Regions from separate parts of the Arthrobacter ginkgonis genome, predicted to be linked through region 2. Evidence: predicted binding sites of a transcription regulator. Region 2 holds the regulator's gene; the other holds the start of a gene.
What was found. The regulator LexA, encoded in region 2, represses DNA repair genes until DNA is damaged. The targets are predictions, from matches to a motif close to TCGAACANNTGTTCGA.

Region 1: a site for LexA is predicted at 7,555-7,570, ahead of ABD912_RS07780 (LexA family protein). Genes of this name have one in related genera too.

What each region holds. Positions count from the first base shown of each region.
Region 1 covers NZ_BAABEO010000009.1:252,352-263,865, reverse strand. Annotated here, with positions in the region: gene ABD912_RS07810 (TetR/AcrR family transcriptional regulator) at 1-490, opposite strand, end outside; gene ABD912_RS07805 (APC family permease) at 641-2,092, shown strand; gene ABD912_RS07800 (amidohydrolase) at 2,079-3,698, shown strand; gene ABD912_RS07795 (LysR family transcriptional regulator) at 3,779-4,690, opposite strand; gene ABD912_RS07790 (EamA family transporter) at 4,776-5,651, shown strand; gene ABD912_RS07785 (Y-family DNA polymerase) at 5,750-7,084, opposite strand; gene ABD912_RS07780 (LexA family protein) at 7,104-7,544, opposite strand; gene ABD912_RS07775 (NAD-dependent epimerase/dehydratase family protein) at 7,681-8,730, shown strand; gene ABD912_RS07770 (hypothetical protein) at 8,798-9,058, shown strand; gene ABD912_RS07765 (NAD(P)-dependent alcohol dehydrogenase) at 9,146-10,195, opposite strand; gene ABD912_RS07760 (ABC transporter ATP-binding protein) at 10,466-11,275, opposite strand; gene ABD912_RS07755 (ABC transporter permease) at 11,279-11,514, opposite strand, start outside.
Region 2 covers NZ_BAABEO010000023.1:297,519-309,032, forward strand. Annotated here, with positions in the region: gene ABD912_RS17550 (ATP-dependent DNA helicase) at 1-1,145, shown strand, start outside; gene ABD912_RS17555 (LacI family DNA-binding transcriptional regulator) at 1,182-2,183, opposite strand; gene ABD912_RS17560 (SLC13 family permease) at 2,209-3,750, opposite strand; gene ABD912_RS17565 (class-II fumarase/aspartase family protein) at 3,750-5,168, opposite strand; gene lexA (transcriptional repressor LexA) at 5,495-6,202, opposite strand; gene ABD912_RS17575 (LysM peptidoglycan-binding domain-containing protein) at 6,477-7,004, shown strand; gene ABD912_RS17580 (histidinol-phosphate transaminase) at 7,154-8,275, shown strand; gene hisB (imidazoleglycerol-phosphate dehydratase HisB) at 8,334-8,954, shown strand; gene hisH (imidazole glycerol phosphate synthase subunit HisH) at 8,955-9,593, shown strand; gene ABD912_RS17595 (hypothetical protein) at 9,596-9,745, shown strand; gene priA (bifunctional 1-(5-phosphoribosyl)-5-((5-phosphoribosylamino)methylideneamino)imidazole-4-carboxamide isomerase/phosphoribosylanthranilate isomerase PriA) at 9,818-10,564, shown strand; gene ABD912_RS17605 (SseB family protein) at 10,899-11,514, shown strand, end outside.

The sequences.
Region 1 (11,514 bases), on a different contig from region 2:
AGCTGCCGCGGCTGGGCCTCCACGGAACGTCGGGCGCGGAGAGGTCCAGCGCGGCGCCGATGGCGAAGCTGTCGACCAGGCCGATGGCACTCACGATGTCCGGGCCCCTGAAGCCCGCCTCGGCCAGGGCGGCCGCGATGCCTTCATACATCCCCAGGATGTGGGGGTTCTCGACGGTGGTGGAGGCCAGTAGCGGCGCCAGCCGCGGATGTTGGGCGAAGCCTGCGCGGTAGAGGCGGATGGCGTCCCGGAGCTTCTCGTGCCACGGGGCGTTCGGGGAAGGAGAGTCGTCGCCGGCCCGGAACGCCGCCCCCCGCAGCATTTCGACCAGCTCGGCCCGCCCGGACACGTGGTGGTAGATCGAGGACTGGCTGACCCCCAGGCTCTTGGCGAGCTTCGGGAAGCTGAAGTCCCCCTCGGCGTCGACGAGCTCCAGGGCCGCCGCGACGACCTGCTCCCGGCTGAGCAGTGGTGCCTTGGGCCGTCCCATCGAGGTGAACTCTCCCCTGTTGAAAGAAATCGTCAGGAACCCCCTTGTGGAGTAATCCCGGTTACACCATACTAAACCGAAAGCCTCTCGATTAATGGCTCCCCTGCACGCCTGATCCCCTGGGTCCTTCCCCCTGAAAGCGGACATTCCATGGAAACCACCGACGTGATCTCCCCTGCGCGGGGGACGGCCGCCGGCCTGAAGCGCAATGCGCTGGGGACACCGGGCATCGTCTTCCTGGTCCTCTCGGCAGCCGCCCCCCTGACCATCATGGCGGGCATCGCCCCGCTGGCCATCGCCGTCGCCGGCCCGGCCGCGCCGCTGGGATACCTCCTGGCCGGCGTGGTGCTGGTGCTCTTCTCCACCGGCTTCATGGCCATGACCAAGCACATGCGCGCGGCGGGCGGCTTCTACGGGTACGTGACGAAGTCCCTCGGCCGCACCGCGGGCCTGGCGACAGCGGCCCTGTCGGTCGTCAGCTACAACCTGATCCAGATCGGCCTGTACGGGCTGTTCGCCCTGCAACTGCAGGGCCTGGTCCTTCGGTTCACGGGCGCGGACGTGCCGTGGCCGCTCCTGGCCGTCGCCGCGATCCTCGCCGTCTGCCTGGTCGGGTACCGGGGCGTGGACGTCGGCGCCAAGGTCCTCGGCGTGCTGCTGGTGGCCGAGACCCTCATCCTCGCCGTGGTCGCGGTGGCGGTCCTGGCCCAAGGAGGGGCCGACGGGATCGACGTCACCTCCTTCTCCCCCGCGCACCTGACCGACCCTGGGCTGGTCGCGGTGCTGGGCCTGGCCTTCGGCGCGTTCGTCGGGTTCGAATCGACGGTCCTCTACCGCTCGGAAGCCCGGGATCCGGAACGCACCATTCCGCGCGCGACGTACATCGCCGTCGGCTTCCTGGCGCTGTTCTACGCCTTCGTCTCGTGGACCACCGTGCTGGCGTTCGGCTCCGCCCAGGTGCAGTCGCTGGCGGCCGAGAACCTCACCGACCTGTTCTACATCGCCGCGGACACCTACGTCGGCTCCTGGTCCGGCGCTGCCATGGCCGTATTGCTGGCGACCAGCCTCTACGCCATGCAGTTGGCCTTCCACAACGCGATCAACCGGTACACCTACATGCTTTCCCGGGACGGGCTCACGCCGGCATTCCTGGGCCGCACGCATCCCCGCTTCCGTTCGCCCCACATCGCCGGCCTCGCGCAGACCGTCGTGGCCCTCGTCGTCGTGCTGGCCATGGCCGCCGTCGGCGCCGACCCCTACCTGCACCTGATGATCTGGCTGAACACCCCCGGCGTCCTTGGCATCATCTGCCTGCAGGGGCTGGTCTCGCTGGCCACCGTCGTCTACCTCCGGCGCCACCGCGAGGCGGCCACCAACCGGTGGGTCGTCCCGGTCGCGGCCGTCGCCACCATGCTGCTGTTCGCGGCCGTCTACCTGGTGCTGGCCAACATCGGCCTGATGACCGCGGCCGACGGCGTCACCAACGTCCTCATCGCCGCCGTCGTGCCCGCCGTCTTCGCCGCCGGGCTGGCCCTCGCCCGAATCCTGAGGAAAACCCGTCCCGCCATCTACGAAGGAATCGCCACCAATGACGGCAACTAAGGCCGACGCCATCATCCACGCCCGCACAGTGCGCACCCTGGCCCCCTCCACCGAGGGCGTCACCGCGATCGGCATCACCGGCGGCCGGATCACCCACCTGGGTAGCCCCGCGGACGCGTCCGCGTGGGCCGGTCCGGGGACCGCCGTCCACGACTTCGGCGACGCCTGCGTCGTGCCCGGGCTGATCGACTCGCACATCCACCCGGTCATGGGGGCCGAGATCACCTGCGGCGTGGACCTCACGGACGCCGGGTCCCTCGCGGAGGCCGCCGCCCTCCTCGCCTCGGAGGCAGAACGCACACCGGCCCCCGCCTGGGTCCGCGGGTGGGGCCTGAAGCCCACCCTGTTCGGCGCCGGGAATCCCGACAACGGCTTCCTCGGCGGCCTCCCGGCGGACCGCCCGGCGCTCGTGCGGCTCTTCGACGCCCACTCCGCCGTCGTCAACGGCGCCGCCCTCGCCGCCGCGGGCATCCACGGCGCTGCGGATTTCGCCGGGGTCCCCGGCATCGAACGGGGCCCGCACGGCCTGCCCACCGGCTGGCTGGTGGAGATGGACGCCATGGACCTGGCCCTGGACGCCATGCCGCTGGAACCGCTCGCCGAACGTGCCGCGCGCCTGCACGACGTGCTCACCCAGTTCGCCCGGCACGGGATCACCGGCGGACAGGTGATGGATTTCGGCGGAGACTCCGCCGCGCTGCTCGCCGCCGTCGAGGACGGTCCGGGCCTGCCCTTGGAGTTGCGCTGCGCCGCCTGGTGCGTGCCGGGAACCACTGAGGAGGACTGGGCAAACCTGGCATCGCTGGTGGGGACCGGAGGGCGGCGCTGGGCCGTCACCGGCATCAAGTTCTTCATCGACGGCACCATCGACAACGGCACGGCCTGGCTGCACGAACCCGACGCCAACGGCGAATCCCGGGACCCGTTCTGGCCCGACGCCACCCGCTTCTCCGAGGCGCTGCGCTACTTCGCCGACCGCTCCATCCCCACCGCCACCCACGCCATTGGGGACGCCGCGATCGCCCACGTGCTGCGCACGCTGGCCCAGGTCCCCGAGGCGGCGCGGTCGATCCACCGCATTGAGCACCTCGAGACGCTGCCCGACGCCCTTATCCAGGAGATGGCCCGGATCGGGGTGGCGGCCAGCATGCAGCCGACCCACTGCACGCACTTCGTCCACGCCGACCGCTCGGACAACTGGTCCTCCCGGCTCGGGGAGGACCGCGCCGACCGCGGGTGGCGCTGCCGCGACCTGCGGGAGGCCGGCGTCACGGTCGCGTTGGGCTCGGACTGGCCCATCGCTCCCTACGACCCGCGCGCGATCATGGCCGACGCGCAGCTCCGCCATCGGGTGGACCGTCCCGGGGCGCAGCCGATCAACCCGGAGCAGGGGCTGACCGCCCTCATGGCACTGGAGGGGTACACGACCCACGCCGCCAAGGCGGCGGGCCTGCCCGACCACGGCTCGATCGCGTTGGGGAACCGGGCCAACCTCACCGTGCTGGCCGCGGATCCGCTCGCCTCCAGCCCGGCCGAGCTGGCGGCGACGGCCGTGCTGGCCACGTTCGTCGATGGCGCCCTGGAGCATTCCCTCGTAGGCTGCTGACCCGCCGCTCCCGGAAACGAGGACGACGACGGCGCCGCGCGCCGCGCGCCGTCGTCGTCCTGCCTTATGGGAGCCCGCCTTTACTGCACCGGCTGGCCCAGCGGTCCGGCGGATTCCGGCCGGTTACCGTGCGGGGACGGCGGGCGGTAGAAGCCGGCGAGGAGTTCGACGACGTCCTGGCGTGCCGGGGGCGGATCGGCCTTGGACCATGCGGCGTAGACGGGCAGCGGCGGGGCATCGCGCACCGGCCGGTAGACGAGACCGGGACGGCGGTACTGGTAGGCCGTGGATTCGGCCGTGACGCCGCGGGCCGTGCCGGTTGCGATGACGGTGAGCCAGTCGTCGACGTCCTCGATGGGTATGGTCCTGCGGGGGCGCGCATCCTCCGGCCAGAGGTCCAGCCGCGTGCTGCCGGTCCTCAGGTCGATGGCCAGCGGCGAGTCGGCCACCTGCGCCAGCGAGACGGTCCGCCGCCGGGCCAGCGGATCGACGGAGGCCATCGCGCAGTAGCGCCTCTCGTGTCCGATGAGCACGACGTCCAGGATCGAGGTGTCGGGAACCCGCCGCAGGATCGCGAAGTCGCTGGTTCCCTCGGCCAGCCCGGCCGTGGGTGTGTTGGTCTTGACCAGCCGCAGCTCGCTGTGCGGGAAAACGGATGCCCACCGGCGCTGCAGTTCCTGGGTGTGCTTGCCCAGGGCGGACCAGGCGTACCCGATCCGGACCGTGCCGCCGTCGTCGGAGGCCTCCCGTTGGAGGTCCGCGACGATCGACAGCACACGGCGCGCCTTGCGGAGGGCCCGCTCCCCCGCGGGGGTGGGCTCGACGCTGCGGGTCGTCCGATGCAGGAGCCGCACGCCCAGGGCACGCTCGAGGGCGGCCACGCCCCGGGAGACCGCGGCCTGGGAGATGCCCAGTTCGATCCCGGCGTCGGTGAAGCTCCCGGTCTCGACGACGGCGACCAGGCAGCGAAGATGACGAAGCTCGACGTCCACGACACGAGTCTATTCATACGCTGGACGCATCAACACCGCTGTCCATGCATTATGCGAATTGATCCGGACGTCCCACACTCGGCTCATGGACCCGAAAGAACCCACCCCCCGCGGACGGTCCGCCCGCGTCGCCGCGCTGGTGGGCAGCGCCCTGTCCAACCAGCTGGGAGCGGCCAGCGGTTCCCTGGCGTTCCCGGTGCTCGGCCCCGTCGGGGTCGTCGCGGTGCGCCAGCTCATCGCCGCGGCCGTCCTCCTCCCGGTGGTCCGCCCGCGCCTGCGCACCTTCACCCGGCACCAGTGGTGGCCGGTGCTGCTGCTGGCACTCGTGTTCGGAACCATGAACCTGAGCCTGTACGCGGCGGTGGAACGCATCGGGCTCGGGCTCGCCATGACCCTGGAATTCCTCGGTCCGCTGGCCGTGGCCATCATCGGCGCCCGCCGCTGGGCGGGCAAGGCATGCGCCCTTCCCGCCGCGGCCGGAGTCCTGGCCATCACCCAGCCCGGGCCCTCGACCGACTACCTCGGCATCATGCTGGCCCTGACGGCGGCAGGTTGCTGGGCCGCCTACATCCTGCTCAACAAGACGGTGGGGGCGCGCATCCCCGGTGTCCAGGGCACCGCCGCGGCCGCCGGAGTCTCGGCCACCCTCTTCCTGCCCGCCGCACTGATCGTGTTCGCCACCCAGCGCCCCGATGTCCCCACCCTGCTCTACGCGCTGGGCGCTGGAATCCTGGCCACCGTTGTCCCCTACACCGCGGACCTGCTGGTGCTGCGCCGGGTCCCGGCCAACCTGTTCGGGATCCTGATGAGCGTCAATCCGGTGTTCGCGGCCACGATCGGCGTCCTGGCCCTCCACGAAACCCTCCACCCGGTCCAAGTGGCCGGCATCGCCCTCATTGCCGGCGCCAACGTGGCGGCCCTGCGCCTCCGCGGCGGCAATGGGGACGCCAGCCACGGGTGAGGCATCCGTGCGCGTTCCGCGCAAGCAACGCGTGCTCGATTCGTGCGGGTTTGGCCACCCCATTCCCGCATGAATCGAGCACGCGTTGGGGACGCCGCCTACGCCCGCGCCACCGGCAGGTCGGCCCACTCGGTGGTGTACCGCGGCGAGGAGAACTCGCGCTTCATGGTCCACGCCGCCGGCTCGGCCAGCCCTCCCTGCCCCAGCCCGATCGCGGCCTCCCCGAACTTGGCCCGCACCGCCCCCAGCACGTCCGCGATCCCGGATTCGTTCCGCTCCTCGGCGAAGGGCTCCAGCATCGCCTGCTCCCCGGCCGCATCGGCGCGCGAGAGCCCCGAGAACAGCACGCCGGCGCGCACGTACGGCACCCCGGGCACCATGCGCCCGCGCATGGCACCGACCGCGGCCCGGGTCAGCACGATCGGGTCCTGCGTGGGCGACGGCAGGGCCACGGAGGCGGCCGGCGCGGACTCCACCCCGGCGGAGAACCGGCTGGTCCCGGCCGAGACGGACACCACCGCGGCGCGCATTCCCTCGGCCGCCAGCCGGGCCGCGCCCTTCTGCGCGTACACCGCCATCACCTGGTCCATCTCCTCCAGCGTGGACACCGGCACCGCGAAGGAGCGGGAAAACATGACCTGCTGCTTGTCCGCCCGTTCCTCCGCGTGCGGAATGCACGGCGTCCCGTTTAGCTCCAGCACGGTCCGCTGCAGCACCACCGAGAACCTCTTGCGGATCGCGAGCGGGTCGGCCGCCCGCAGGTCCGCCACGGTCTCGATGCCCAGCGCGTTCAGGCGCTTGCCCGTCCGGGGCCCCACGCCCCAGAGCCCGGTGACCGGGACGCGGGACTGGATCCGCTCCGCCTCCCCGCGCGGCAGGGATCCCAGCGAACACACCCCGTCCATGCCCGGGTTGCGCTTGGCGATGTGGTTGGCGAACTTCGCAAGCGTCTTGGTCGGGGCGATCCCCACGCACACCGGCACCCCCACCAGCCGCCGCACGGCGTCCCGGATGCGTCCGCCTTCGGTGCGCAGCCGCGCCTCGTCGCCGGCCACGCCCAGGAACGACTCGTCGATCGAGTACACCTCCTGCCAGGTCCCGAACCGGCCCAGCACCTCCATCACCCGGGCGCTCATGTCCCCGTACAGCTCGTAGTTGCTCGAGCGCGCCACCAGCCCCCAGCGCTGCGCCTGCGGCGCCAGCTGGAACCACGGCGCGCCGGTCTTGATCCCCAGCCGTTTGGCCTCCTCCGAGCGGGAGACCACGCAGCCGTCGTTGTTGGAGAGCACGACGACGGGCCGGCCTTCCAGCCGCGGGTCGAAGACCCGCTCGCAGGAGACGTAGAAGTTGTTCACGTCCACCAGCGCGATCCGCTCCCCCGCGGCGAGCGCGGGACCGTCGGCCGCCCCAGAGGCGTTCGCCTCAGACCCCATCGCTTCAGACACGTGCGTCTCAAACATGGTGCAGGCAGCGGGTGACCACGCCCCACACCTCCAGCTCCGCCAGTTCCGCCACCTCGACGGCGGGTTCGTCCGCCTGCGACGCGCCGCCCTCCGCCACCAGGGAGACCCCGCGCGGAGTGGAGCGCAGGCGCCGGACGGTGAGTTCGCCGTCGTGCACGGCCACCACGACGGAACCGTCGCGCGGCGTCAAGGACCTGTCCACGATGATCTCGTCGCCGTCGGCGATGCCGGCCGCGGCCATGGCGTTCCCCTCCACGCGCATGAGGAACGTGCAGGTGCGGTCGCGGATCAGGTGGCGGTTCAGGTCGATCCCGCCGTGGAAGTAGTCCTGCGCCGGGGAAGGGAATCCGCGCGCCTCGTTCCGGGCGGGGCCGCCCCCACCGGATGCTGGCCCGGCGGGACCGGCGGGCGGATCGGCATGGAAGATCATGCCGCCACCATAGAACACATTTTCTAGCCAGGGCCCCTTTGCGGGGCGCCGTGCCCGGGGCCCGTGGCGCCGGCCGGCTTCCCGTCCCCGCGCCGCGCCCTTCATTCGGGTGCCGCGGGCGCGTACCTTCTAAGCCATGCGCATCGCCATCGTCGGGGCCACCGGCAACATGGGAACCGCCCTGCTCCACAGGATCCGCACGGCCCAGCGGGACGGATATCCCGGGGGCCTGGAGGTGGTCGGCGTGGCGCGCCGCCTCCCCGATTCCTCGGCCGAACCCTACGACGCCGCCGACTGGCACGCGGTGGACGTCTCCGCCGGGGATGCCGCGGACCGGCTCGCGGAGGCGTTCGCCGGGTGCGACGCCGTGGTGCACCTGGCCTGGGTGGTCCAGCCCAGCCACGACGAGGACGCGATGCGGCGCATCAACGTGGACGGCACCGCGGCCGTGCTGGAGGCGGCGGCCCGGGCCGGCGTCGGGCACGTGGTCTGCGCTTCCAGCGTCGGGGCCTACCGGGCCCGGCCCAAGGACCGGCGGGTGGACGAGTCCTGGCCCGCCGACGGGATCCCGAGTTCGTCCTACAGCCGCTTCAAGGGCGAGCAGGAGTCGCTGCTGGACCGCTTCGCCGCGCAGCACCCCGAGGTGAAGGTCGCGCGGCTGCGGCCCTCCCTGATCTTCCAGGCCCGGGCGGGCAGCGAGGTCCGCCGGTTCTTCGTTGGGCCGTGGCTGCCGGTGGGTGGGGTGCACCGGCTGCGCCTTCCCCTGCTGCCGTACCCGAAGGCCTTCGTCTTCCAGGCCGCGCATGCCCAGGACGTGGCCGAGGCCTACTGGCGGGTGTTGGATCGCGGCGCCGTGGGGGCCTTCAACGTTGCCGGGGAGCCGGTGCTGGGCCCCGATGCGGTGGCTTCCCTGTTCGGGGCCAGGCGCTGGCTGCCGCTGCCGACGGGACTGGTCCGCGGCGCCGTCGCGGCCGCGTGGCGGTTGCGGCTGCTCGCCGCGGACCCCGGATGGGTGGACATGGCCGCCGGGGCACCCCTGATGGACACCACCCGCGCCCGTGAGGAGCTGGGGTGGGCACCCCGGAAAAGTTCCCTCGAGGCCCTGCGCGACGTGGTGACGGGACTGGGCGAGGGGCGCGGCGTGGAAGCCTCGCCGCCGCTGCATCCGGACGGGGACGAAGCGTAGGAGCGGCCCGCGGTTCCCGCCGAAATTGCCCCTTCAACCGCGCGCCGAAGGCGCGTACCGTCGTTTCATGGGCATCAGGAACAAGGGCAGCGGCTCGCACGAGGGCAAGGCACCGCACGAGGGTGATGCGCCGTTCGAGGGCGATGCACCGCACGAGGGCAAGGCGACGCCGAAAAAGCACCGCAAGAGCCACAAGGGCGAAGTCGACGAGGGGGTCGTTCCGATCCGGGGCGATGAGAAGCTCGCCGACGACCTCGCCATGAGGGCCTACGGCGACAAGGACCACGACGGCAAGCCCGACGTCCCCAACGTCCCTTTCCCGGACTAGGGCGGGGTTCACCGGCAACCAACGACGGCGGGTGCCTCCTTCCGCCGAAGGAGGCACCCGCCGTCGTGCCGGAAGTTCCCGGGGCCTCTACTGGGCTCCGTGCGGAACGACGACGGCGCGGCCGGAGAGCTCGCCGGCCTCGAGGCGGCGGTAGGCCTCGAGCGCGTCCTCCATGCCGAAGCGTTCGATCTCCGGCACGATCTGCCCCGCCCGGTACATGGCGGCGACCTCATGCAGGTCCTCGATGGTGCCCCAGTAGGTGTTGGTGATGGTGGATTCGTAGGGGGTGCCGAAGAAGGACCATTCGTACAGGCCGTTGGCGATGCCCACAACGGTCAGGCGGGACCCGATGGCCATGGACGCGGCCGCGGTCTTGATGGTCGGGGCGGCGCCCACGAAGTCGAAGGCCGCGTCCACGCCGCGCCCGCCGGTGATCTCGCGGATCCGGGCGGCCTGGTCCGGGCCGCCGGGGACGGTGATGGCGCCGTGGGCGGCGGCCTTGGCCATGGCCTCTTCCTTCATGTCCGTGGCGATGACGGTGGCTCCGGTGAGCGCCTTGAGGATCTGCACGGCGATCTGGCCGAGGCCGCCGAGCCCGACGACGAGGGCGAACTTTCCGCCGCCGGCCAGGTTCGGCAGGGACAGCTTGATGGCGTGGTAGGGGGTCAGCGCGGCGTCGGAGAGCGGCGCGGCGGCCACCGGGTCGGCGTCGCCGAGCGGCACCAGGTTGCGGGCCGGAACCACGAGGTACTCGGCCATGCCGCCGTCGCGGCCCAGGCCGATGCCCAGGTACGGGTTGGTCGCGGCGTTCTCGCAGTAGGTGTCCTGGCCCCGGGAGCAGGCGGCGCAGTGGCCGCAGCCGACGGGACCGTAGACCAGGTAGGCGTCCCCGATCTCGAAGCCGGTCACACCCTCGCCCAGTTCCTCGACCCACCCGGAGTTCTCATGGCCCAGGACGAACGACGGCGGAACGGCGCCGGGGGTGCTGGCGTCGAACTCGTTGTAGACCGCCACGTCCGAGTGGCAGGCACCGGCGCCGGCCACCTTCAGGAGGACCTCGCCGGGACCGGGTTTCGGCTTCTCCACGTCCTTGAGGACGGGGAAGGTCTTGTAGTTCTCGAAAACAACCGCACGCATTACGCCTACTTTCCTGGGGTATCGCTTACGGTTTCAGCCTACGTCCGCATATATATGCAATTGCATCAATTTGGTGTGAGATTGAAGCTATTGGGAGGTGGCGCGGGCCACTCGGGCCCTTCAGCGGAAGCCCGGGACGGCCGGCCCCATGCCGCCTACCCGGCCCGGAGAATCCGGGACCCCGGCGATGACCGGCTCCGGGAACATGAATGACGGGCGCGCCCCGAAGGGGACGCACCCGCCGTCGTACCGATCTTTGCGCCCCGCGGCCTAACGCGCGGCCGCGGCCGCCTGGGCGGCGCCGCTGCCCTGGATCAGGCTCAGGACTTCCCCGCGGAGTTCGCCGAAGAGGGGCAGCGCCTTGGTGCGGACCTGGTGGCGCGGGACCGGAAGGTCCACCTTCAGGTCCGCGGCCAGCGTGGCCGGCCGGCCGGCGAGCACCAGCACGCGGTCCGCCAGGTACACGGCCTCGTCGATGTCATGGGTGACCAGCAGGACCATAATGCCCAGGTGATCGCGCACGCCCAGGACCAGGTCCTCGAGCTCGGAGCGGGTCTGCGCGTCGACGGAGGCGAACGGTTCGTCCATGACGATCGCCGCCGGGTCGAAGGCCAGCGCGCGGGCGATGGCCACGCGCTGCTGCATGCCGCCGGAGAGCTGCCACGGGTACTTGGCCTCGCTGCCGGCCAAGCCAACCTCGGCGAGCGCGCGCTGGACCCGGGCGGAGCGGTCCGTCTTGTTCAGGCCGGCGGACTTCAGCGGCAGGCCCACGTTGTCGGCGACGCTCATCCACGGCATCAGCGAGCGGCTGTAGTCCTGGAAGACGATCGACATGCCCCGCGGGGTGCCGCTGACCTTCTGCCCGCGGAAGGAGACCTGCCCGGCGGTGGGCTTCCGCAGGCCGGTGAGGCACTGCAGCAGGGTGGACTTTCCGGCGCCGGAGGGGCCGACGACGGAGACGAACTGGCCCGCCTCCACCTCGAAGGAGAGGTCCCTGAGGACCTGGTGGTCCCCGTAGCTATGGCCGAGGCCCTCGACGAGGAGCGACTGGTTCGCGGAGGTGCTGTTGTTGGTAGTCATTTTCTAGGCTTCCTTGTGCCGGGACTGCATGTTGATGTGCCACCAGAGAACCTTCTTCTCCACCAGCTTGAAGAGGAGATTGGCCACGTAGCCGACGATGCCCAGCACGATCAGGCCGCTCCACATCGCCGTGAGGTCGAACTGCCGCTGCGAGCTGAGGACGAAGTGCCCGATGCCGCCGGGGCGGCCCACCATTTCGACGACGACCATGGCGATGATGCCGATGGACAGGCCCACGC
Region 2 (11,514 bases):
CCCAGGGCGCCAAGGCCCTGCAGAAGGCCGTGGAGGGGATTCCCGCCGGGCTGATGCCGAACGGGCTCAACGAGGAGCAGGCAACCGCCGTCGAACTGGTCCGCGACGCCGCCCGCGTGGCGCTGTCCGACTCGAAGCCCGAACCGAACTCGCCCGCCGACGCCGGACGCCAGATGGCCCGCTCCCAGCTGAGCTACCTCGTCGACCAGGCCGAGCGCCTGCTCGCGTCCGAGGAGGCGCGCGAGGTCGTCTGGGCGTCCCGGCAGGGCGGCTTCACCCCCGGCGAGGGGTACGTCCAGCCCGACGATTCCTCCCCGGCCACCCTGAACATCGCACCGCTGTCCGTGGCGGGCCGGCTGCGCGAAGGCCTCTTCGACAACCGCACGGTGGTGCTGACCTCCGCCACGCTGGCGATCGGCGCTGCGTTCGAGCCGGTCGCCGGGGCCCTTGGCCTGGTGGGGGAGGGGGCGCCGTCATGGACCGGCGTCGACGTGGGCAGCCCGTTCGACTACCCGCGCCAGGGCATGCTCTACGTGGCCAGGCACCTTCCCAAACCCGGGCGCAACGTCTCGGAGGAGAGCCTGCAGGAGATCGAGGACCTGATCCGCGCCTCGGGCGGCGGCGCTCTTGCGCTCTTCTCCTCCCGGCGGGCGGCCGAGGACGCGGCGACGGCGCTGCGCGTGCGGCTGGACCAGGACATCCTCGTCCAGGGCGAATCCAGCATGGCTGCCCTGGTGCGCCAGTTCGCCGAGGAGCGGGACACCTGCCTGTTCGGGACGATGACGCTCTGGCAGGGCGTCGACGTGCCAGGGCCTTCCTGCCGGCTGGTGATCATCGACCGCATCCCGTTCCCGCGCCCTGACGATCCGCTCGCCACGGCCCGCAGCCGGGACATCGCGCGCAACGGCGGCAACGGGTTCATGTCCGTTTCGGCCAGCCATGCCGCCGTCCGGCTGGCGCAGGGGGCCGGGCGCCTCATCCGTGCCACGGGGGACCGCGGCGTGGTGGCGGTGCTGGACTCCCGCCTGGCGACCGAACGCTACGGCGGGTTCCTGCGCGCGTCGCTGCCGCCGATGTGGCCCACGACCGACAAGCGGACAGTCATCGGTGCGCTCGAACGGCTCGCCTCGCTGCAGAAGGCGTAGCGGCGTCCGCCGGGCCCCGGAGGGGCCGGGCGGGCGTCAGCCGGCGGAGAGCCCGGTGACGGAGCCGCGTACTTGGACCTTGCCGGGGATCAGCGCGGGCGGCCCGGTCTCCTCGCCCGCGAGCTGGGCCAGCAGCAGCCGGGCCGCCTGGCGCCCCATCTCCGTCAGGTTGGGGGCGAAGGTCGTGATGCCGGGGCGCCAGATGGAGAACCAGTCGGGATCGCCGTAGCCCGCCAGGGACAGGCTTTCGGGGACGTGGATTCCGCGGTCTCCGCATTCGCGGAGCGCACCCATGACCAAGCGGCTGCTGAGCGCGATGAGGCAGGACGGCAGGTCCGGGAAGAGCTGTGCCACGGCCTGGGCGCCTCCGTCCACGGTCAACGGAGCGTGCCGGACGCGCAGTCTCGCCCCGTCGAGTGGCCGTTCGGACTGGGGGATTCCGGCCCGTTCGGCGGCCCGCAGGGCGCCGAGGAGGCGGTTGCGGCTGGTGCTGAACCCGGTTGGACCAACGATGACCGCAATGTCCCTGTGGCCTGCGTGGACGATCGCCGTGGTGAGCTCGTCCACGCCGGCCAGGTCGTCGCTGGCCGCCGCGGCCTGACGGGAAGCGGATTGGCGGTTGAGCTGCACGATGGGCACGGTGGTCGGAAGGACCAGGTCCGCATCGACCGGCACGTGGACGATCCCCTCCACGCGCTGGTCGATCATGGTTTGCAGGGCAATTCGTTCGGTGGAGGGGTCGTTGCCGGTGCTGGCAATCACCAATTGATAGCCAGCGTCGCTGAGCTCCTGCTGGAGCACAGCGACGCTGGCGGTGTAGAACTCGTTGGCAAGGTCGGGAAGGAGCAGCCCGATGGTCCGGGTGCGGCGCTCACGGAGCGCCCGGGCCGCGACGTCCGGGCTGTAGCCGAGCTGCTTGGCCACGGCGATGACGCGCTCCTTGGTTTCCCGGTCGACGCTGCCGTTGCCCGAGAGGGCCCGTGAGGCCGTGCCGGCTCCGACACCGGCTGTGCGTGCAACGTCGATGAGTTTGACCATGACTCAAATCTATCGTTCGCGGACCTTACAGGCTGAGCCCGATCAGGGAGCCGATTCCCACCGTGGCCAGAAGGACCAGGGGAACGGTAGCGAGGTCGGCGACGATTCCGGTGCGGATCATCCGGATCATGGGAACGTAGCCGGAACCGTAGACGATCGCGTTCGGCGGGGTGGACACGGGAAGCATGGCGCCTGCGTTTCCACCGAAGATCGCCGCCATTGCCGGGATGATCGGATCGACGCCGATCGCCATGGCAATCGGGATGATGATCGGGACCACGATGCCCACGCTGGCGGTGTTGCTCGTGGTCTCGGAGATCACCATGCCCAGCAGCACTGCCACCAGGCACAGGGCCAGGGTGCTGTTGACACCGGTGGCCTCGGCCACTGCGTTGCCGAAGGTTTCGGCGAGACCGGTTTGGCTCATCAGCCGGCCCACGGTCAGCCCCACGCCAACCAACAGGACGGTTCCCCAGTCGATCCGGCTGGCATCGCTCCACTTCAGCGACGGCGTGTTCTTTCCCGCCGGGAGGAGGAAAAGCAGGCAGGCGGTCACCACGACCACCGAACCCTCGTTCAGCCGGCCGGAGATGGCGACAAGCACCGGATTCGTGAGGCCGAAGGTGGTGGTCACCGCGGGCAGGATCCAGAGTGCCACGGTGATCGCGAACACCGCGAGCACGTTCCATTCGCCGCGGGACATGGGGCCAAGCTCCGCATACATCGCACGGAACCGCTCCTGGCCGTTGGGGATGTGCCGGGTCTCCGGCTTGTTCAGCAGCACGATGGCGGTCCACATCACGGCTCCGAGCGCGACGACGTAGGGGCCCGACATGGACAGCCAGTCGAAGAGTTCCACCCGGTATCCGGTCATCTCCTCGATGGCCCCGCGGCCAATGACATTGGCGATGCCGGTGATGGGGGTGAGGACCGATCCCACGCCGGCGCCATAGGCAATGGCCAGCATCAGCATGCAGGAGAAACGCGTGCGGTGGTTCGTTGGACCGGAGTCCGGTTCCTGCAGCAGGTCGCCGACAGTGCGGGCCACACCCATGCCGATGGGAAGGAGCATGGCCGCAGTCGCGGAGGCGGAAACCAGCATGGAGAGCAAGGTGGCAACGATGCCGAACGCCCCGGCGGTCAGGTACGTGCTGTTGCCCACGCGCGGCAGGGACAGCACGCGCAGGGCGAAGCGGCGATCCAGCCCGTGCACCGCCATCGCCCGGGCCAGGATGAACGCCCCGATGACCAGGAAGACCGTGGGGGAGCCGAACGCACCGTAGACCTCGGCGGGGGTGCCGACTCCGAGCAGGACCAGCAGGGCGATGCCGATCAGCGCGGTGACCGGGATGGGGATGGTCTCGGTGATCCAGAACAGGACGACGAACGTCAGCACGGCGAGCATCGAGCGCTGGTTGTCGGGAAGGCCGGAGGGCCAGAAGAGCGCAAGCGCCATCAGCGGAAGCGCCGCGAAGAGGCCGACTCGGCTGCGGATCACATCGAATTTGCTTTCCGTCTCGGACTGCACCGCCGGGGCGGATGCCGGGGTCGACATCAGGGTGCTCATCAGGAACCCGCCGGGATGAGCGGCTGGACGAGGTCCACCACGGGCCGTTCACCCCAGGCCGCCGGCAGGGCCGGTGCCTGACGCCACTGCCGGATGGAAGTCTCGCACATGGTGCGTGCTTCGCCCAGGTAATTGGCCGGGCCGACCAAGGTCTCCGGCAGCAGGTGAGCGGTGCCGTGTTCCTGGGCCACCGCGCGCAGGGCATCGGCCAGCACGGTGCCCTCGGTGCGGGCCCGGGTTGCCGCTTCGTACACCAGGTCGTGGGCATGTTCGCGGCCCATCGCGTCGGCCAGCTGGATCATCTGGGCTTCGGCCATGACCAGGCCGCCGTCGAGCTGCAGGTTCGCCAGCATCCTGTCGCTGTCGACCCGCATGCCCTCGGCGATGACTAGGGCCTCGGAGAGGGCCGAGCCGGCCAGCACCGCAAGCTGGGGGATGATGTGCCACTCGATCTGCCATTCGCCGGCCGCCCGTTCGTGGCCGGCCTCCTGGATCCGGGCCAGCGCCGAGGCCAGGGCGCCCGCCGTGCCGGAGAGGCCGATGATGACCTCCGAGGAGATCGGGTTGACCTTTTGCGGCATGGTCGACGAGGCGCCGCGGTGGCTGGAATAGGGTTCGAAGACCTCGCCGATCTCGGTGCGGGACAGGTCCACGATGTTGCGGGCCAGCTTGGCGCAGGTGGCGGCGATGGTGGCGCACAGCCAGCCGAACTCGGCCAGCCCGTCGCGGTCGACGTGCCAGGAGATGCCGGTGTCTTCGAGCCCGAGCAGTTCGGCCACGCGGGTGCGCACCTGGGCCGACCGGGGGCCATAGGCGGCGGAGGTGCCGCCAGCGCCGAACATCGAGATGACGCCGATGCGCGGGGCCGCCTGGGCGAGGCGTTCGCGCTGGCGGGTCACCTGGCCCAGCAGCGTCGCCAGGATGGCGCCGAACGTGGTGGGCACCGCCTGCTGCGCATGGGTGCGCCCGGGCATCACGGTGCCTTCGTGCTCCGTGACTCGTTCGGCCAAGGCATCGCCGAAGCGGGCCAGGCGCCGGTCCAGGCTCGCCAGCGAGCGGACCAGTTGCAGGGCCAGGGCGGAGTCCATGATGTCCTGCGTCGTGGCCCCGTAATGCACCCGGCCGTTCGGGCCTTCCGGAAGGGTGGCGGAAATTTCGCGCACGATCCCGAGGATCGGGTAGCCGACATTGCGCGTGGATTCCCAGAGCCGCTGCTCGGAGACGTTGCCGCGGTGGGCCGCCCCAACGATCGCGGCGGCGTCCTCGGAGCCGATGACTCCCAGTTCGCCCTGGGCCTGGGCCAGGGCCCGCTCGACGGCCAGCCAGCTTTCGATGGCGGCTTCGTCGGAGAAGATGTCCAGCTGTTCCTGGTCTCCCGCCAGATGGGTCAGGAGGGAAAAAGGGGATCGGTTCGTCATTGTGGATACTCCGCTGGCTTGTGGCGTGGAATCGATTCCAATACGGAATCAAAAAAAATCCCTTGAGGGTTGGAATCGATTCCAACCGGGGTTGATGTAATGGTAGTCACATTCTGGGTCCGGGGTCAAGAATCATCCCTCTCCGCATGCCGCTGGCCCCTTGGCGGGGCTGCCGGGGGCATCGACCGCCCGGGGGACGCAAAGCGGCTGCTCCCTTTGGCGGCCGCAACCGGGAAAGCGGAAGGCCTCCGCGCCACCCCAGGCTGGAGGGGGTGGCGCGGAGGCCTTCCGCTTTGGTTGTGGAACCCGGGACGGGCCGGGGCGTCCTAGAGCGAACGCATCACCGAGACAACCTTGCCCATGATGGTGGCGTGGTCGCCCAGGATGGGTTCGTAGCGGCTGTTCTGCGGCAGCAGCCAGGTGTGGCCGTCGCGCTGGCGGAAGGTCTTGACCGTGGCCTCGTCGTCGAGCAGCGCGGCGACGATGTCCCCGTTCTGGGCGTTCTGCTGGCGGCGTACCACGACCCAGTCGCCCTCGCAGATAGCGGCGTCGACCATCGAATCGCCGGCGACCTTGAGCATGAACAGCTCGCCGTGGCCCACGAGCTGGCGCGGCAGCGCCATGACGTCCTCGACGGTCTGCTCGGCCAGGATCGGGCCACCTGCCGCAATGCGGCCCACGAGCGGAACCAGGGCCGTGTCGGCGGAGGTGGACAGCTCCGCCACCACGGACAGCTCGGGGACTTGGCGGGCGGCCTCGACGGCGGGGGCGTCGTTGAGGGTCAGCGGCTTGAGGATCTCCATGGCGCGCGGCCGGCGCGGGTCGCGGCGGATGTAGCCGAGCCGCTCCAGCTGGGACAGCTGGTGGGTCACGCTGGACAGGCTGGCCAGCCCGACCGTGTCGCCGATCTCGCGCATCGAGGGCGGGTACCCGTGGCTTGCCACGGCCCGCTGGATGGTCTCAAGGATCTTCTTCTGACGGATGGTCAGGCTCTTCGGCGTCTTCTTCGGTGCCGGGGTGTCCGTGGTGCTCATGGTCTGCTCCGTCCTGGTCGTCGCAGGCGCCCCGATCGCCCCAAACCGTCGGAGGCGGCTGGTGGGCTATGTCCCGCGGGCCCGCTACCTCCAAAGGTACTGGATAACCGCGCCGTGTTCAAAGGTTTGTTCGAAGAGTCTCGACATCCATCGTTGTTGGATGCTAAGAATGGACCCGAAACGTTCGAACATTGTTTCGGAACACACTTTCGAAAACGACTCCGCCCGGTGGCCGCCCTTCCAGGCTGCGGGCAGGACTATGGAGAAAGGCAAGATGTTGGCACACGTCGCACTCGCAGCCCCCGTCCAGCTCTCCGCCCGCTCGGGCCGTACCCGCACCACACCCACCGCTTTTCCGCGCCCCGTCACCGCACGGCCCTCCGGCCGGCAGGCCGCCAGCGCGCGTACGCTCCGCCCGCAGAGCGCCTCCCGAGGCCACCTGTGCCTCGTCCCGGACCTGGAGCCGGTCCGCCACACCCAAGTCCCCACACCGAAGCTTCGGCTGACCCGGCGCGGCCGCTTCGTCCTGATCGGAATGCCGACGATGCTGGCCGCAGCGGCCCTGCTGGTGCTGGCCGGCCTCTTCACCGCCCCGGTAATGGCCACCGGCACCGCTACGGACGACGCCGTGCGGGGGCAGACGGTCACCGTCCTGGATGGCGAGACGCTGTGGGGCCTCGCCGCCGAGCTTGCACCCGAACGCGACCCGCGTGAAGTGGTCGCCGAGATGATCGAGGTCAACAACCTCGCCACCTCCAACCTCGAGCCCGGCCAGCGGATCTTCATCCCGGCGGGCAACTGAGCTCAGGCCTCCAAGGCAGGCCAGCCGGGCCGGGCCGCCGGACCGGGCCGGCGCGGGGATGGGCCGGCACTGGGACCCCGAGCCGGGAATGTTACCCGCCGGTCCGGGCCGATTCAGGGGCAGCCCCGGCGCCCAACTAGACTTGTACGGTGAGTGATCTGCTAGAGCGACTGTCCCGGCTGCCCCTGCGCGACAACCTGCGTGGCCTTGAACCCTACGGTGCCCCGCAGCTGGACGTGCCCATCCTGCTCAACGTCAACGAGAACACCCACCCGCTTCCGGCAGAGGTGCACCAGGCCATCGTCGCCGAGGTGTCCGCGGTGGCCGCGGGCCTCAACCGCTACCCGGACCGCGAGTTCACCGAACTGCGCGAACGCCTCGCCGGCTACCTCGGCCACGGCCTCGAGCCCGAGAACATCTGGGCCGGCAACGGCTCCAACGAGGTGCTGCAGCAGATCCTCCAGGCCTTCGGCGGCCCCGGGCGCACCGTTTTGAGCTTCCCTCCCACCTATTCGATGTACCCGCTGCTGGCCAGCGGCACCGACACCGAATACATCGCCGGAGTCCGCTCCGGCGACTTCGGGCTGACCGCCGAGGACGCGGCCCGCCAGGTCCGCGAGCAGGCCCCGAACCTGGTCCTTCTCTGCTCCCCGAACAACCCGACCGGCACCGCGCTGGGTTTGGACGTCGTCGAGGCCGTCTACGCGGCCGGCGAAGCCAGCAACACCGTCGTGATCGTTGACGAGGCCTACGCGGAGTTCGCCCACACCGGCACCGCGTCGGCGCTGTCCCTGCTGCCCGGCCGCGAGCGCCTGATCGTCTCGCGCACCATGAGCAAGGCCTTCGCCCTCGCCGGCGCCCGCCTCGGCTACCTCGCCGCCGCCCCCGAGGTCTGCGACGCGATGCGCCTGGTCCGCCTGCCCTACCACCTCTCCGCGGTGACCCAGGCCACCGCCAACGCCGCGCTCAAGCACATCGGCGCGCTGCTGGCCAACGTCGAGGACATCAAGGGCCAGCGCGACCGCATCGTCGACGAGCTCACCCGCATGGGCCTGAAGCCCGCCGCCAGCGATTCGAACTTCGTCTTTTTCGGCGGGCTCGAGGACCCCAAGCGCATCTGGCAGGGCCTGCTGGACGCCGGCGTCCTGGTGCGCGACGTCGGCATCCCGGGCCACCTGCGCGTGACCGCCGGCACCGAGGTCGAAACCACGGCCTTCCTGGTCCGCCTCGAGGAACTGCTCGCCGACGGCGCCACTGCCGCTCGCGGCTAAACTTGATCCGTGGGGTTGACACCCCGACCCCAACCCCATGAGGCCAGAAGGAACACGTATGTCTGCCGAACTGCTCACCGGCCGCCGCGCCCGCATGGAGCGCATCACCAGCGAATCTTCCGTCGTCGTCGAAATGGACCTCGACGGCACCGGAAAGTCGGACATCTCCACGAGCGTGCCCTTCTACGACCACATGCTCACCGCGCTGTCCAAGCACTCGCTGGTCGACCTGACCGTCAAGGCCACCGGCGACACCCACATCGACGTCCACCACACGGTGGAGGACGTGGCCATCACCATCGGCGAGGTCCTGCGCACCGCCCTGGGCAACAAGGCGGGCATCCGCCGCTTCGGCGAGGCCACCGTGCCGCTGGACGAGGCCCTGGCCCACGCCGTCGTCGACGTCTCCGGCCGCCCGTACCTGGTCCACGGCGGCGAGCCCGCCGGGCAGGAGTACCACCTGATCGGGGGGCACTTCACCGGTTCGCTCACCCGCCACATCTTCGAGTCACTCACCCTGCACGCCGGCATCTGCCTGCACATGCGCGTGCTGGGCGGGCGCGATCCGCACCACATCGTCGAAGCCCAGTTCAAGGCCTTGGCCCGCGCCCTGCGCGCCGCCGTCGAGCCCGATCCGCGCATCGGCGACGCCATTCCGTCCACGAAGGGGGCGCTCTAGATGGCAACACCCAAGAAGGTCACGGTCCTGGACTACGGCTCCGGGAACATCCGTTCCGCCGTTCGGGCCCTGGAGCACGTCGGCGCCGACGTCACGCTCAGCCGCCGCGCCGAGGACGTGCTCGACGCCGAGGGCCTCCTGGTTCCCGGCGTCGGTGCGTTCGCCGCCGTCATGAAGGCGCTCAAGGACGTCGGCGCCCTCCAGTGGATCGGCCGCCGCGTCGCCGGCAACCGCCCCGTCCTGGGCATCTGCGTCGGCCACCAGGTCATGTTCGAGGAAGGCGTCGAGCATGGCATCCGCACCCCCGGCCTGGGGGAGTGGCCCGGCTCCGTGGAGCTGCTGCCGGCGCCGATCGTCCCGCACATGGGCTGGAACACCGTCGAACCGCCGGAGAACACCCGCCTCTTCAAGGGCATCGAGAACGAACGCTTCTACTTCGTGCACTCCTACGCCGTGCAGTCGTGGCAGTTCGACGTCACCCAGCCGCGCATGCAGCCGCCCGCCGTCACCTGGGCCGAACACGGCGCGCGGTTCGTTGCCGGCGTGGAGAACGGCCCGCTCTCGGCGGTCCAGTTCCACCCGGAGAAGTCCGGCGACGCCGGCGCCCAACTGCTGAAGAACTGGCTGGGGACGCTCTAGAGATGTGGAGCATCCTCCTGATGGGCCTCGCCGGCGTCCTCGCCGGCGGGGCGCTCTCCCTCCGCCAGCAGAAGGCCCACAGGAGCTGGATCGTGACGTGCTGGATCCTGGCGGGCATGTCCCTGCTGGCCGCCTACGTCGTCACCCTCTGACCCCGTGACACCCACGGCCCGCGCCGCCCGGTGCGCGCCGACCACCGCCCGCACCGACAGGAAAGCCCCGCGATGAGCAACAACGACACCGCCCCCATCCTCGAACTCCTTCCCGCCGTCGACGTCGCCGACGGCCAGGCCGTGCGCCTGGTCCAGGGCGAAGCCGGCAGCGAGACCGGCTACGGCGACCCGCTTGAGGCCGCCCTGGCCTGGCAGAACGACGGCGCCGAATGGGTGCACCTGGTGGACCTGGACGCCGCCTTCGGGCGCGGCAACAACACCGAGGTCCTGCGCCGGGTTGCCGACGAGCTGAAGATCAAGGTCGAACTCTCCGGCGGCATCCGCGACGACGAGTCCCTGGACCGCGCGCTGGACTTCGGCGCCGCCCGCGTCAACCTCGGCACCGCCGCGCTGGAGAACCCGGAGTGGACCGCCCGCGCGATCAAGCGCTACGGCGACGCGATCGCCGTCGGCCTGGACGTGCGCGGCACCACCCTGGCCGCCCGCGGCTGGACCAAGGAGGGCGGCGATCTCTGGGAGGTCCTGACCCGCCTCGAGGATGCCGGCTGCGCCCGCTACGTCGTCACCGACGTCACCAAGGACGGCACCCTGCGCGGCCCGAACGTCGAGCTGCTCAAGCAGATGTGCGAACGCACCGACAAGCCGGTCGTCGCCTCCGGCGGCATCTCCAGCCTCGATGACCTGCGCGTGCTGCGCGAACTCGTCCCGGCCGGTGTCGAGGGCGCCATCGTCGGCAAGGCGCTGTACGCCGGCAAGTTCACCCTGCCGCAGGCTCTGGACGTGGCCGGCCGCCGCTAAGGCGCGGGGCAGCCAAGCCCCCACAGCCCGACGCCGGAGGGCGGCTTCCGCACGGAAGCCGCCCTCCGGCGTCGTCTCCTCCCGGGCCCCTCGCCTGGTAGCGCCTTCCGGGCTCCCGCACCTCGCTGGCGCTCGGCACGGGCCCCTCGCCCGGTAGCGCCTTCCGGGCTCCCGCACCTCGCTGGCGCTCGGCACGGGCCCCTCGCCCGGTAGCGCCTTCCGGGCTCCCGCACCTCGCTGGCGCTCGGCACGGGCCCCTCGCCCGGTAGCGCCTCCCGGGCTCCCGCACCTCGCTGGCGCTCGGCACGGGCCCCTCGCCCGGTAGGCTGGGTCCATGGCCCCGCACGACCACGCCGACCACGCACATGCCCCCCACGATTCCAGCGCCGCGCGCCACCTGCCCGGCCACATCGCCGCCGCGCTGGCGCGCGCCGGCAGCGGCACCGACTCCGCCGGCCAGCCCTGGGAAGGCCGCGACCTGGGCGGCGAGGGCAACCCGCTGCACAACTTCGACGACGACAACGGCCTGGCCGACCCCGGCTACGAGGCGGCCATCGCCGACCTCGCCGCCGGCACCGGCTCCGAGGAGGCCGTGCACCGGGCGCTGGGCACTGCGCGCGTGTTCATCCCGGTCGTTGCCTCGCTCGCGGAGGACCAGATCGGCGAGCACGGCTTCGTGGAGGACAAGGAAGCGGACATGGCCTTGGTCACCATCACCGCCCCGGACGGACGCACCGCCCTGCCGGCCTTCACCTCCGTCGCGCGGTTGCAGGCCTGGCACCCCGAGGCGCGCCCGGTCGCCGTGTATGCGGCCCGCGCAGCCCTCTCGGCGGTCTCGGATGGCGCCCAGCTGATGGTGGTGGATCCCGGTGCCGAGGTCACCTTCGTGCTGCGCCGTCCCGCGGTCTGGGCGCTGGCCCAGCAACGCGAATGGATTCCCAGCTACAAGG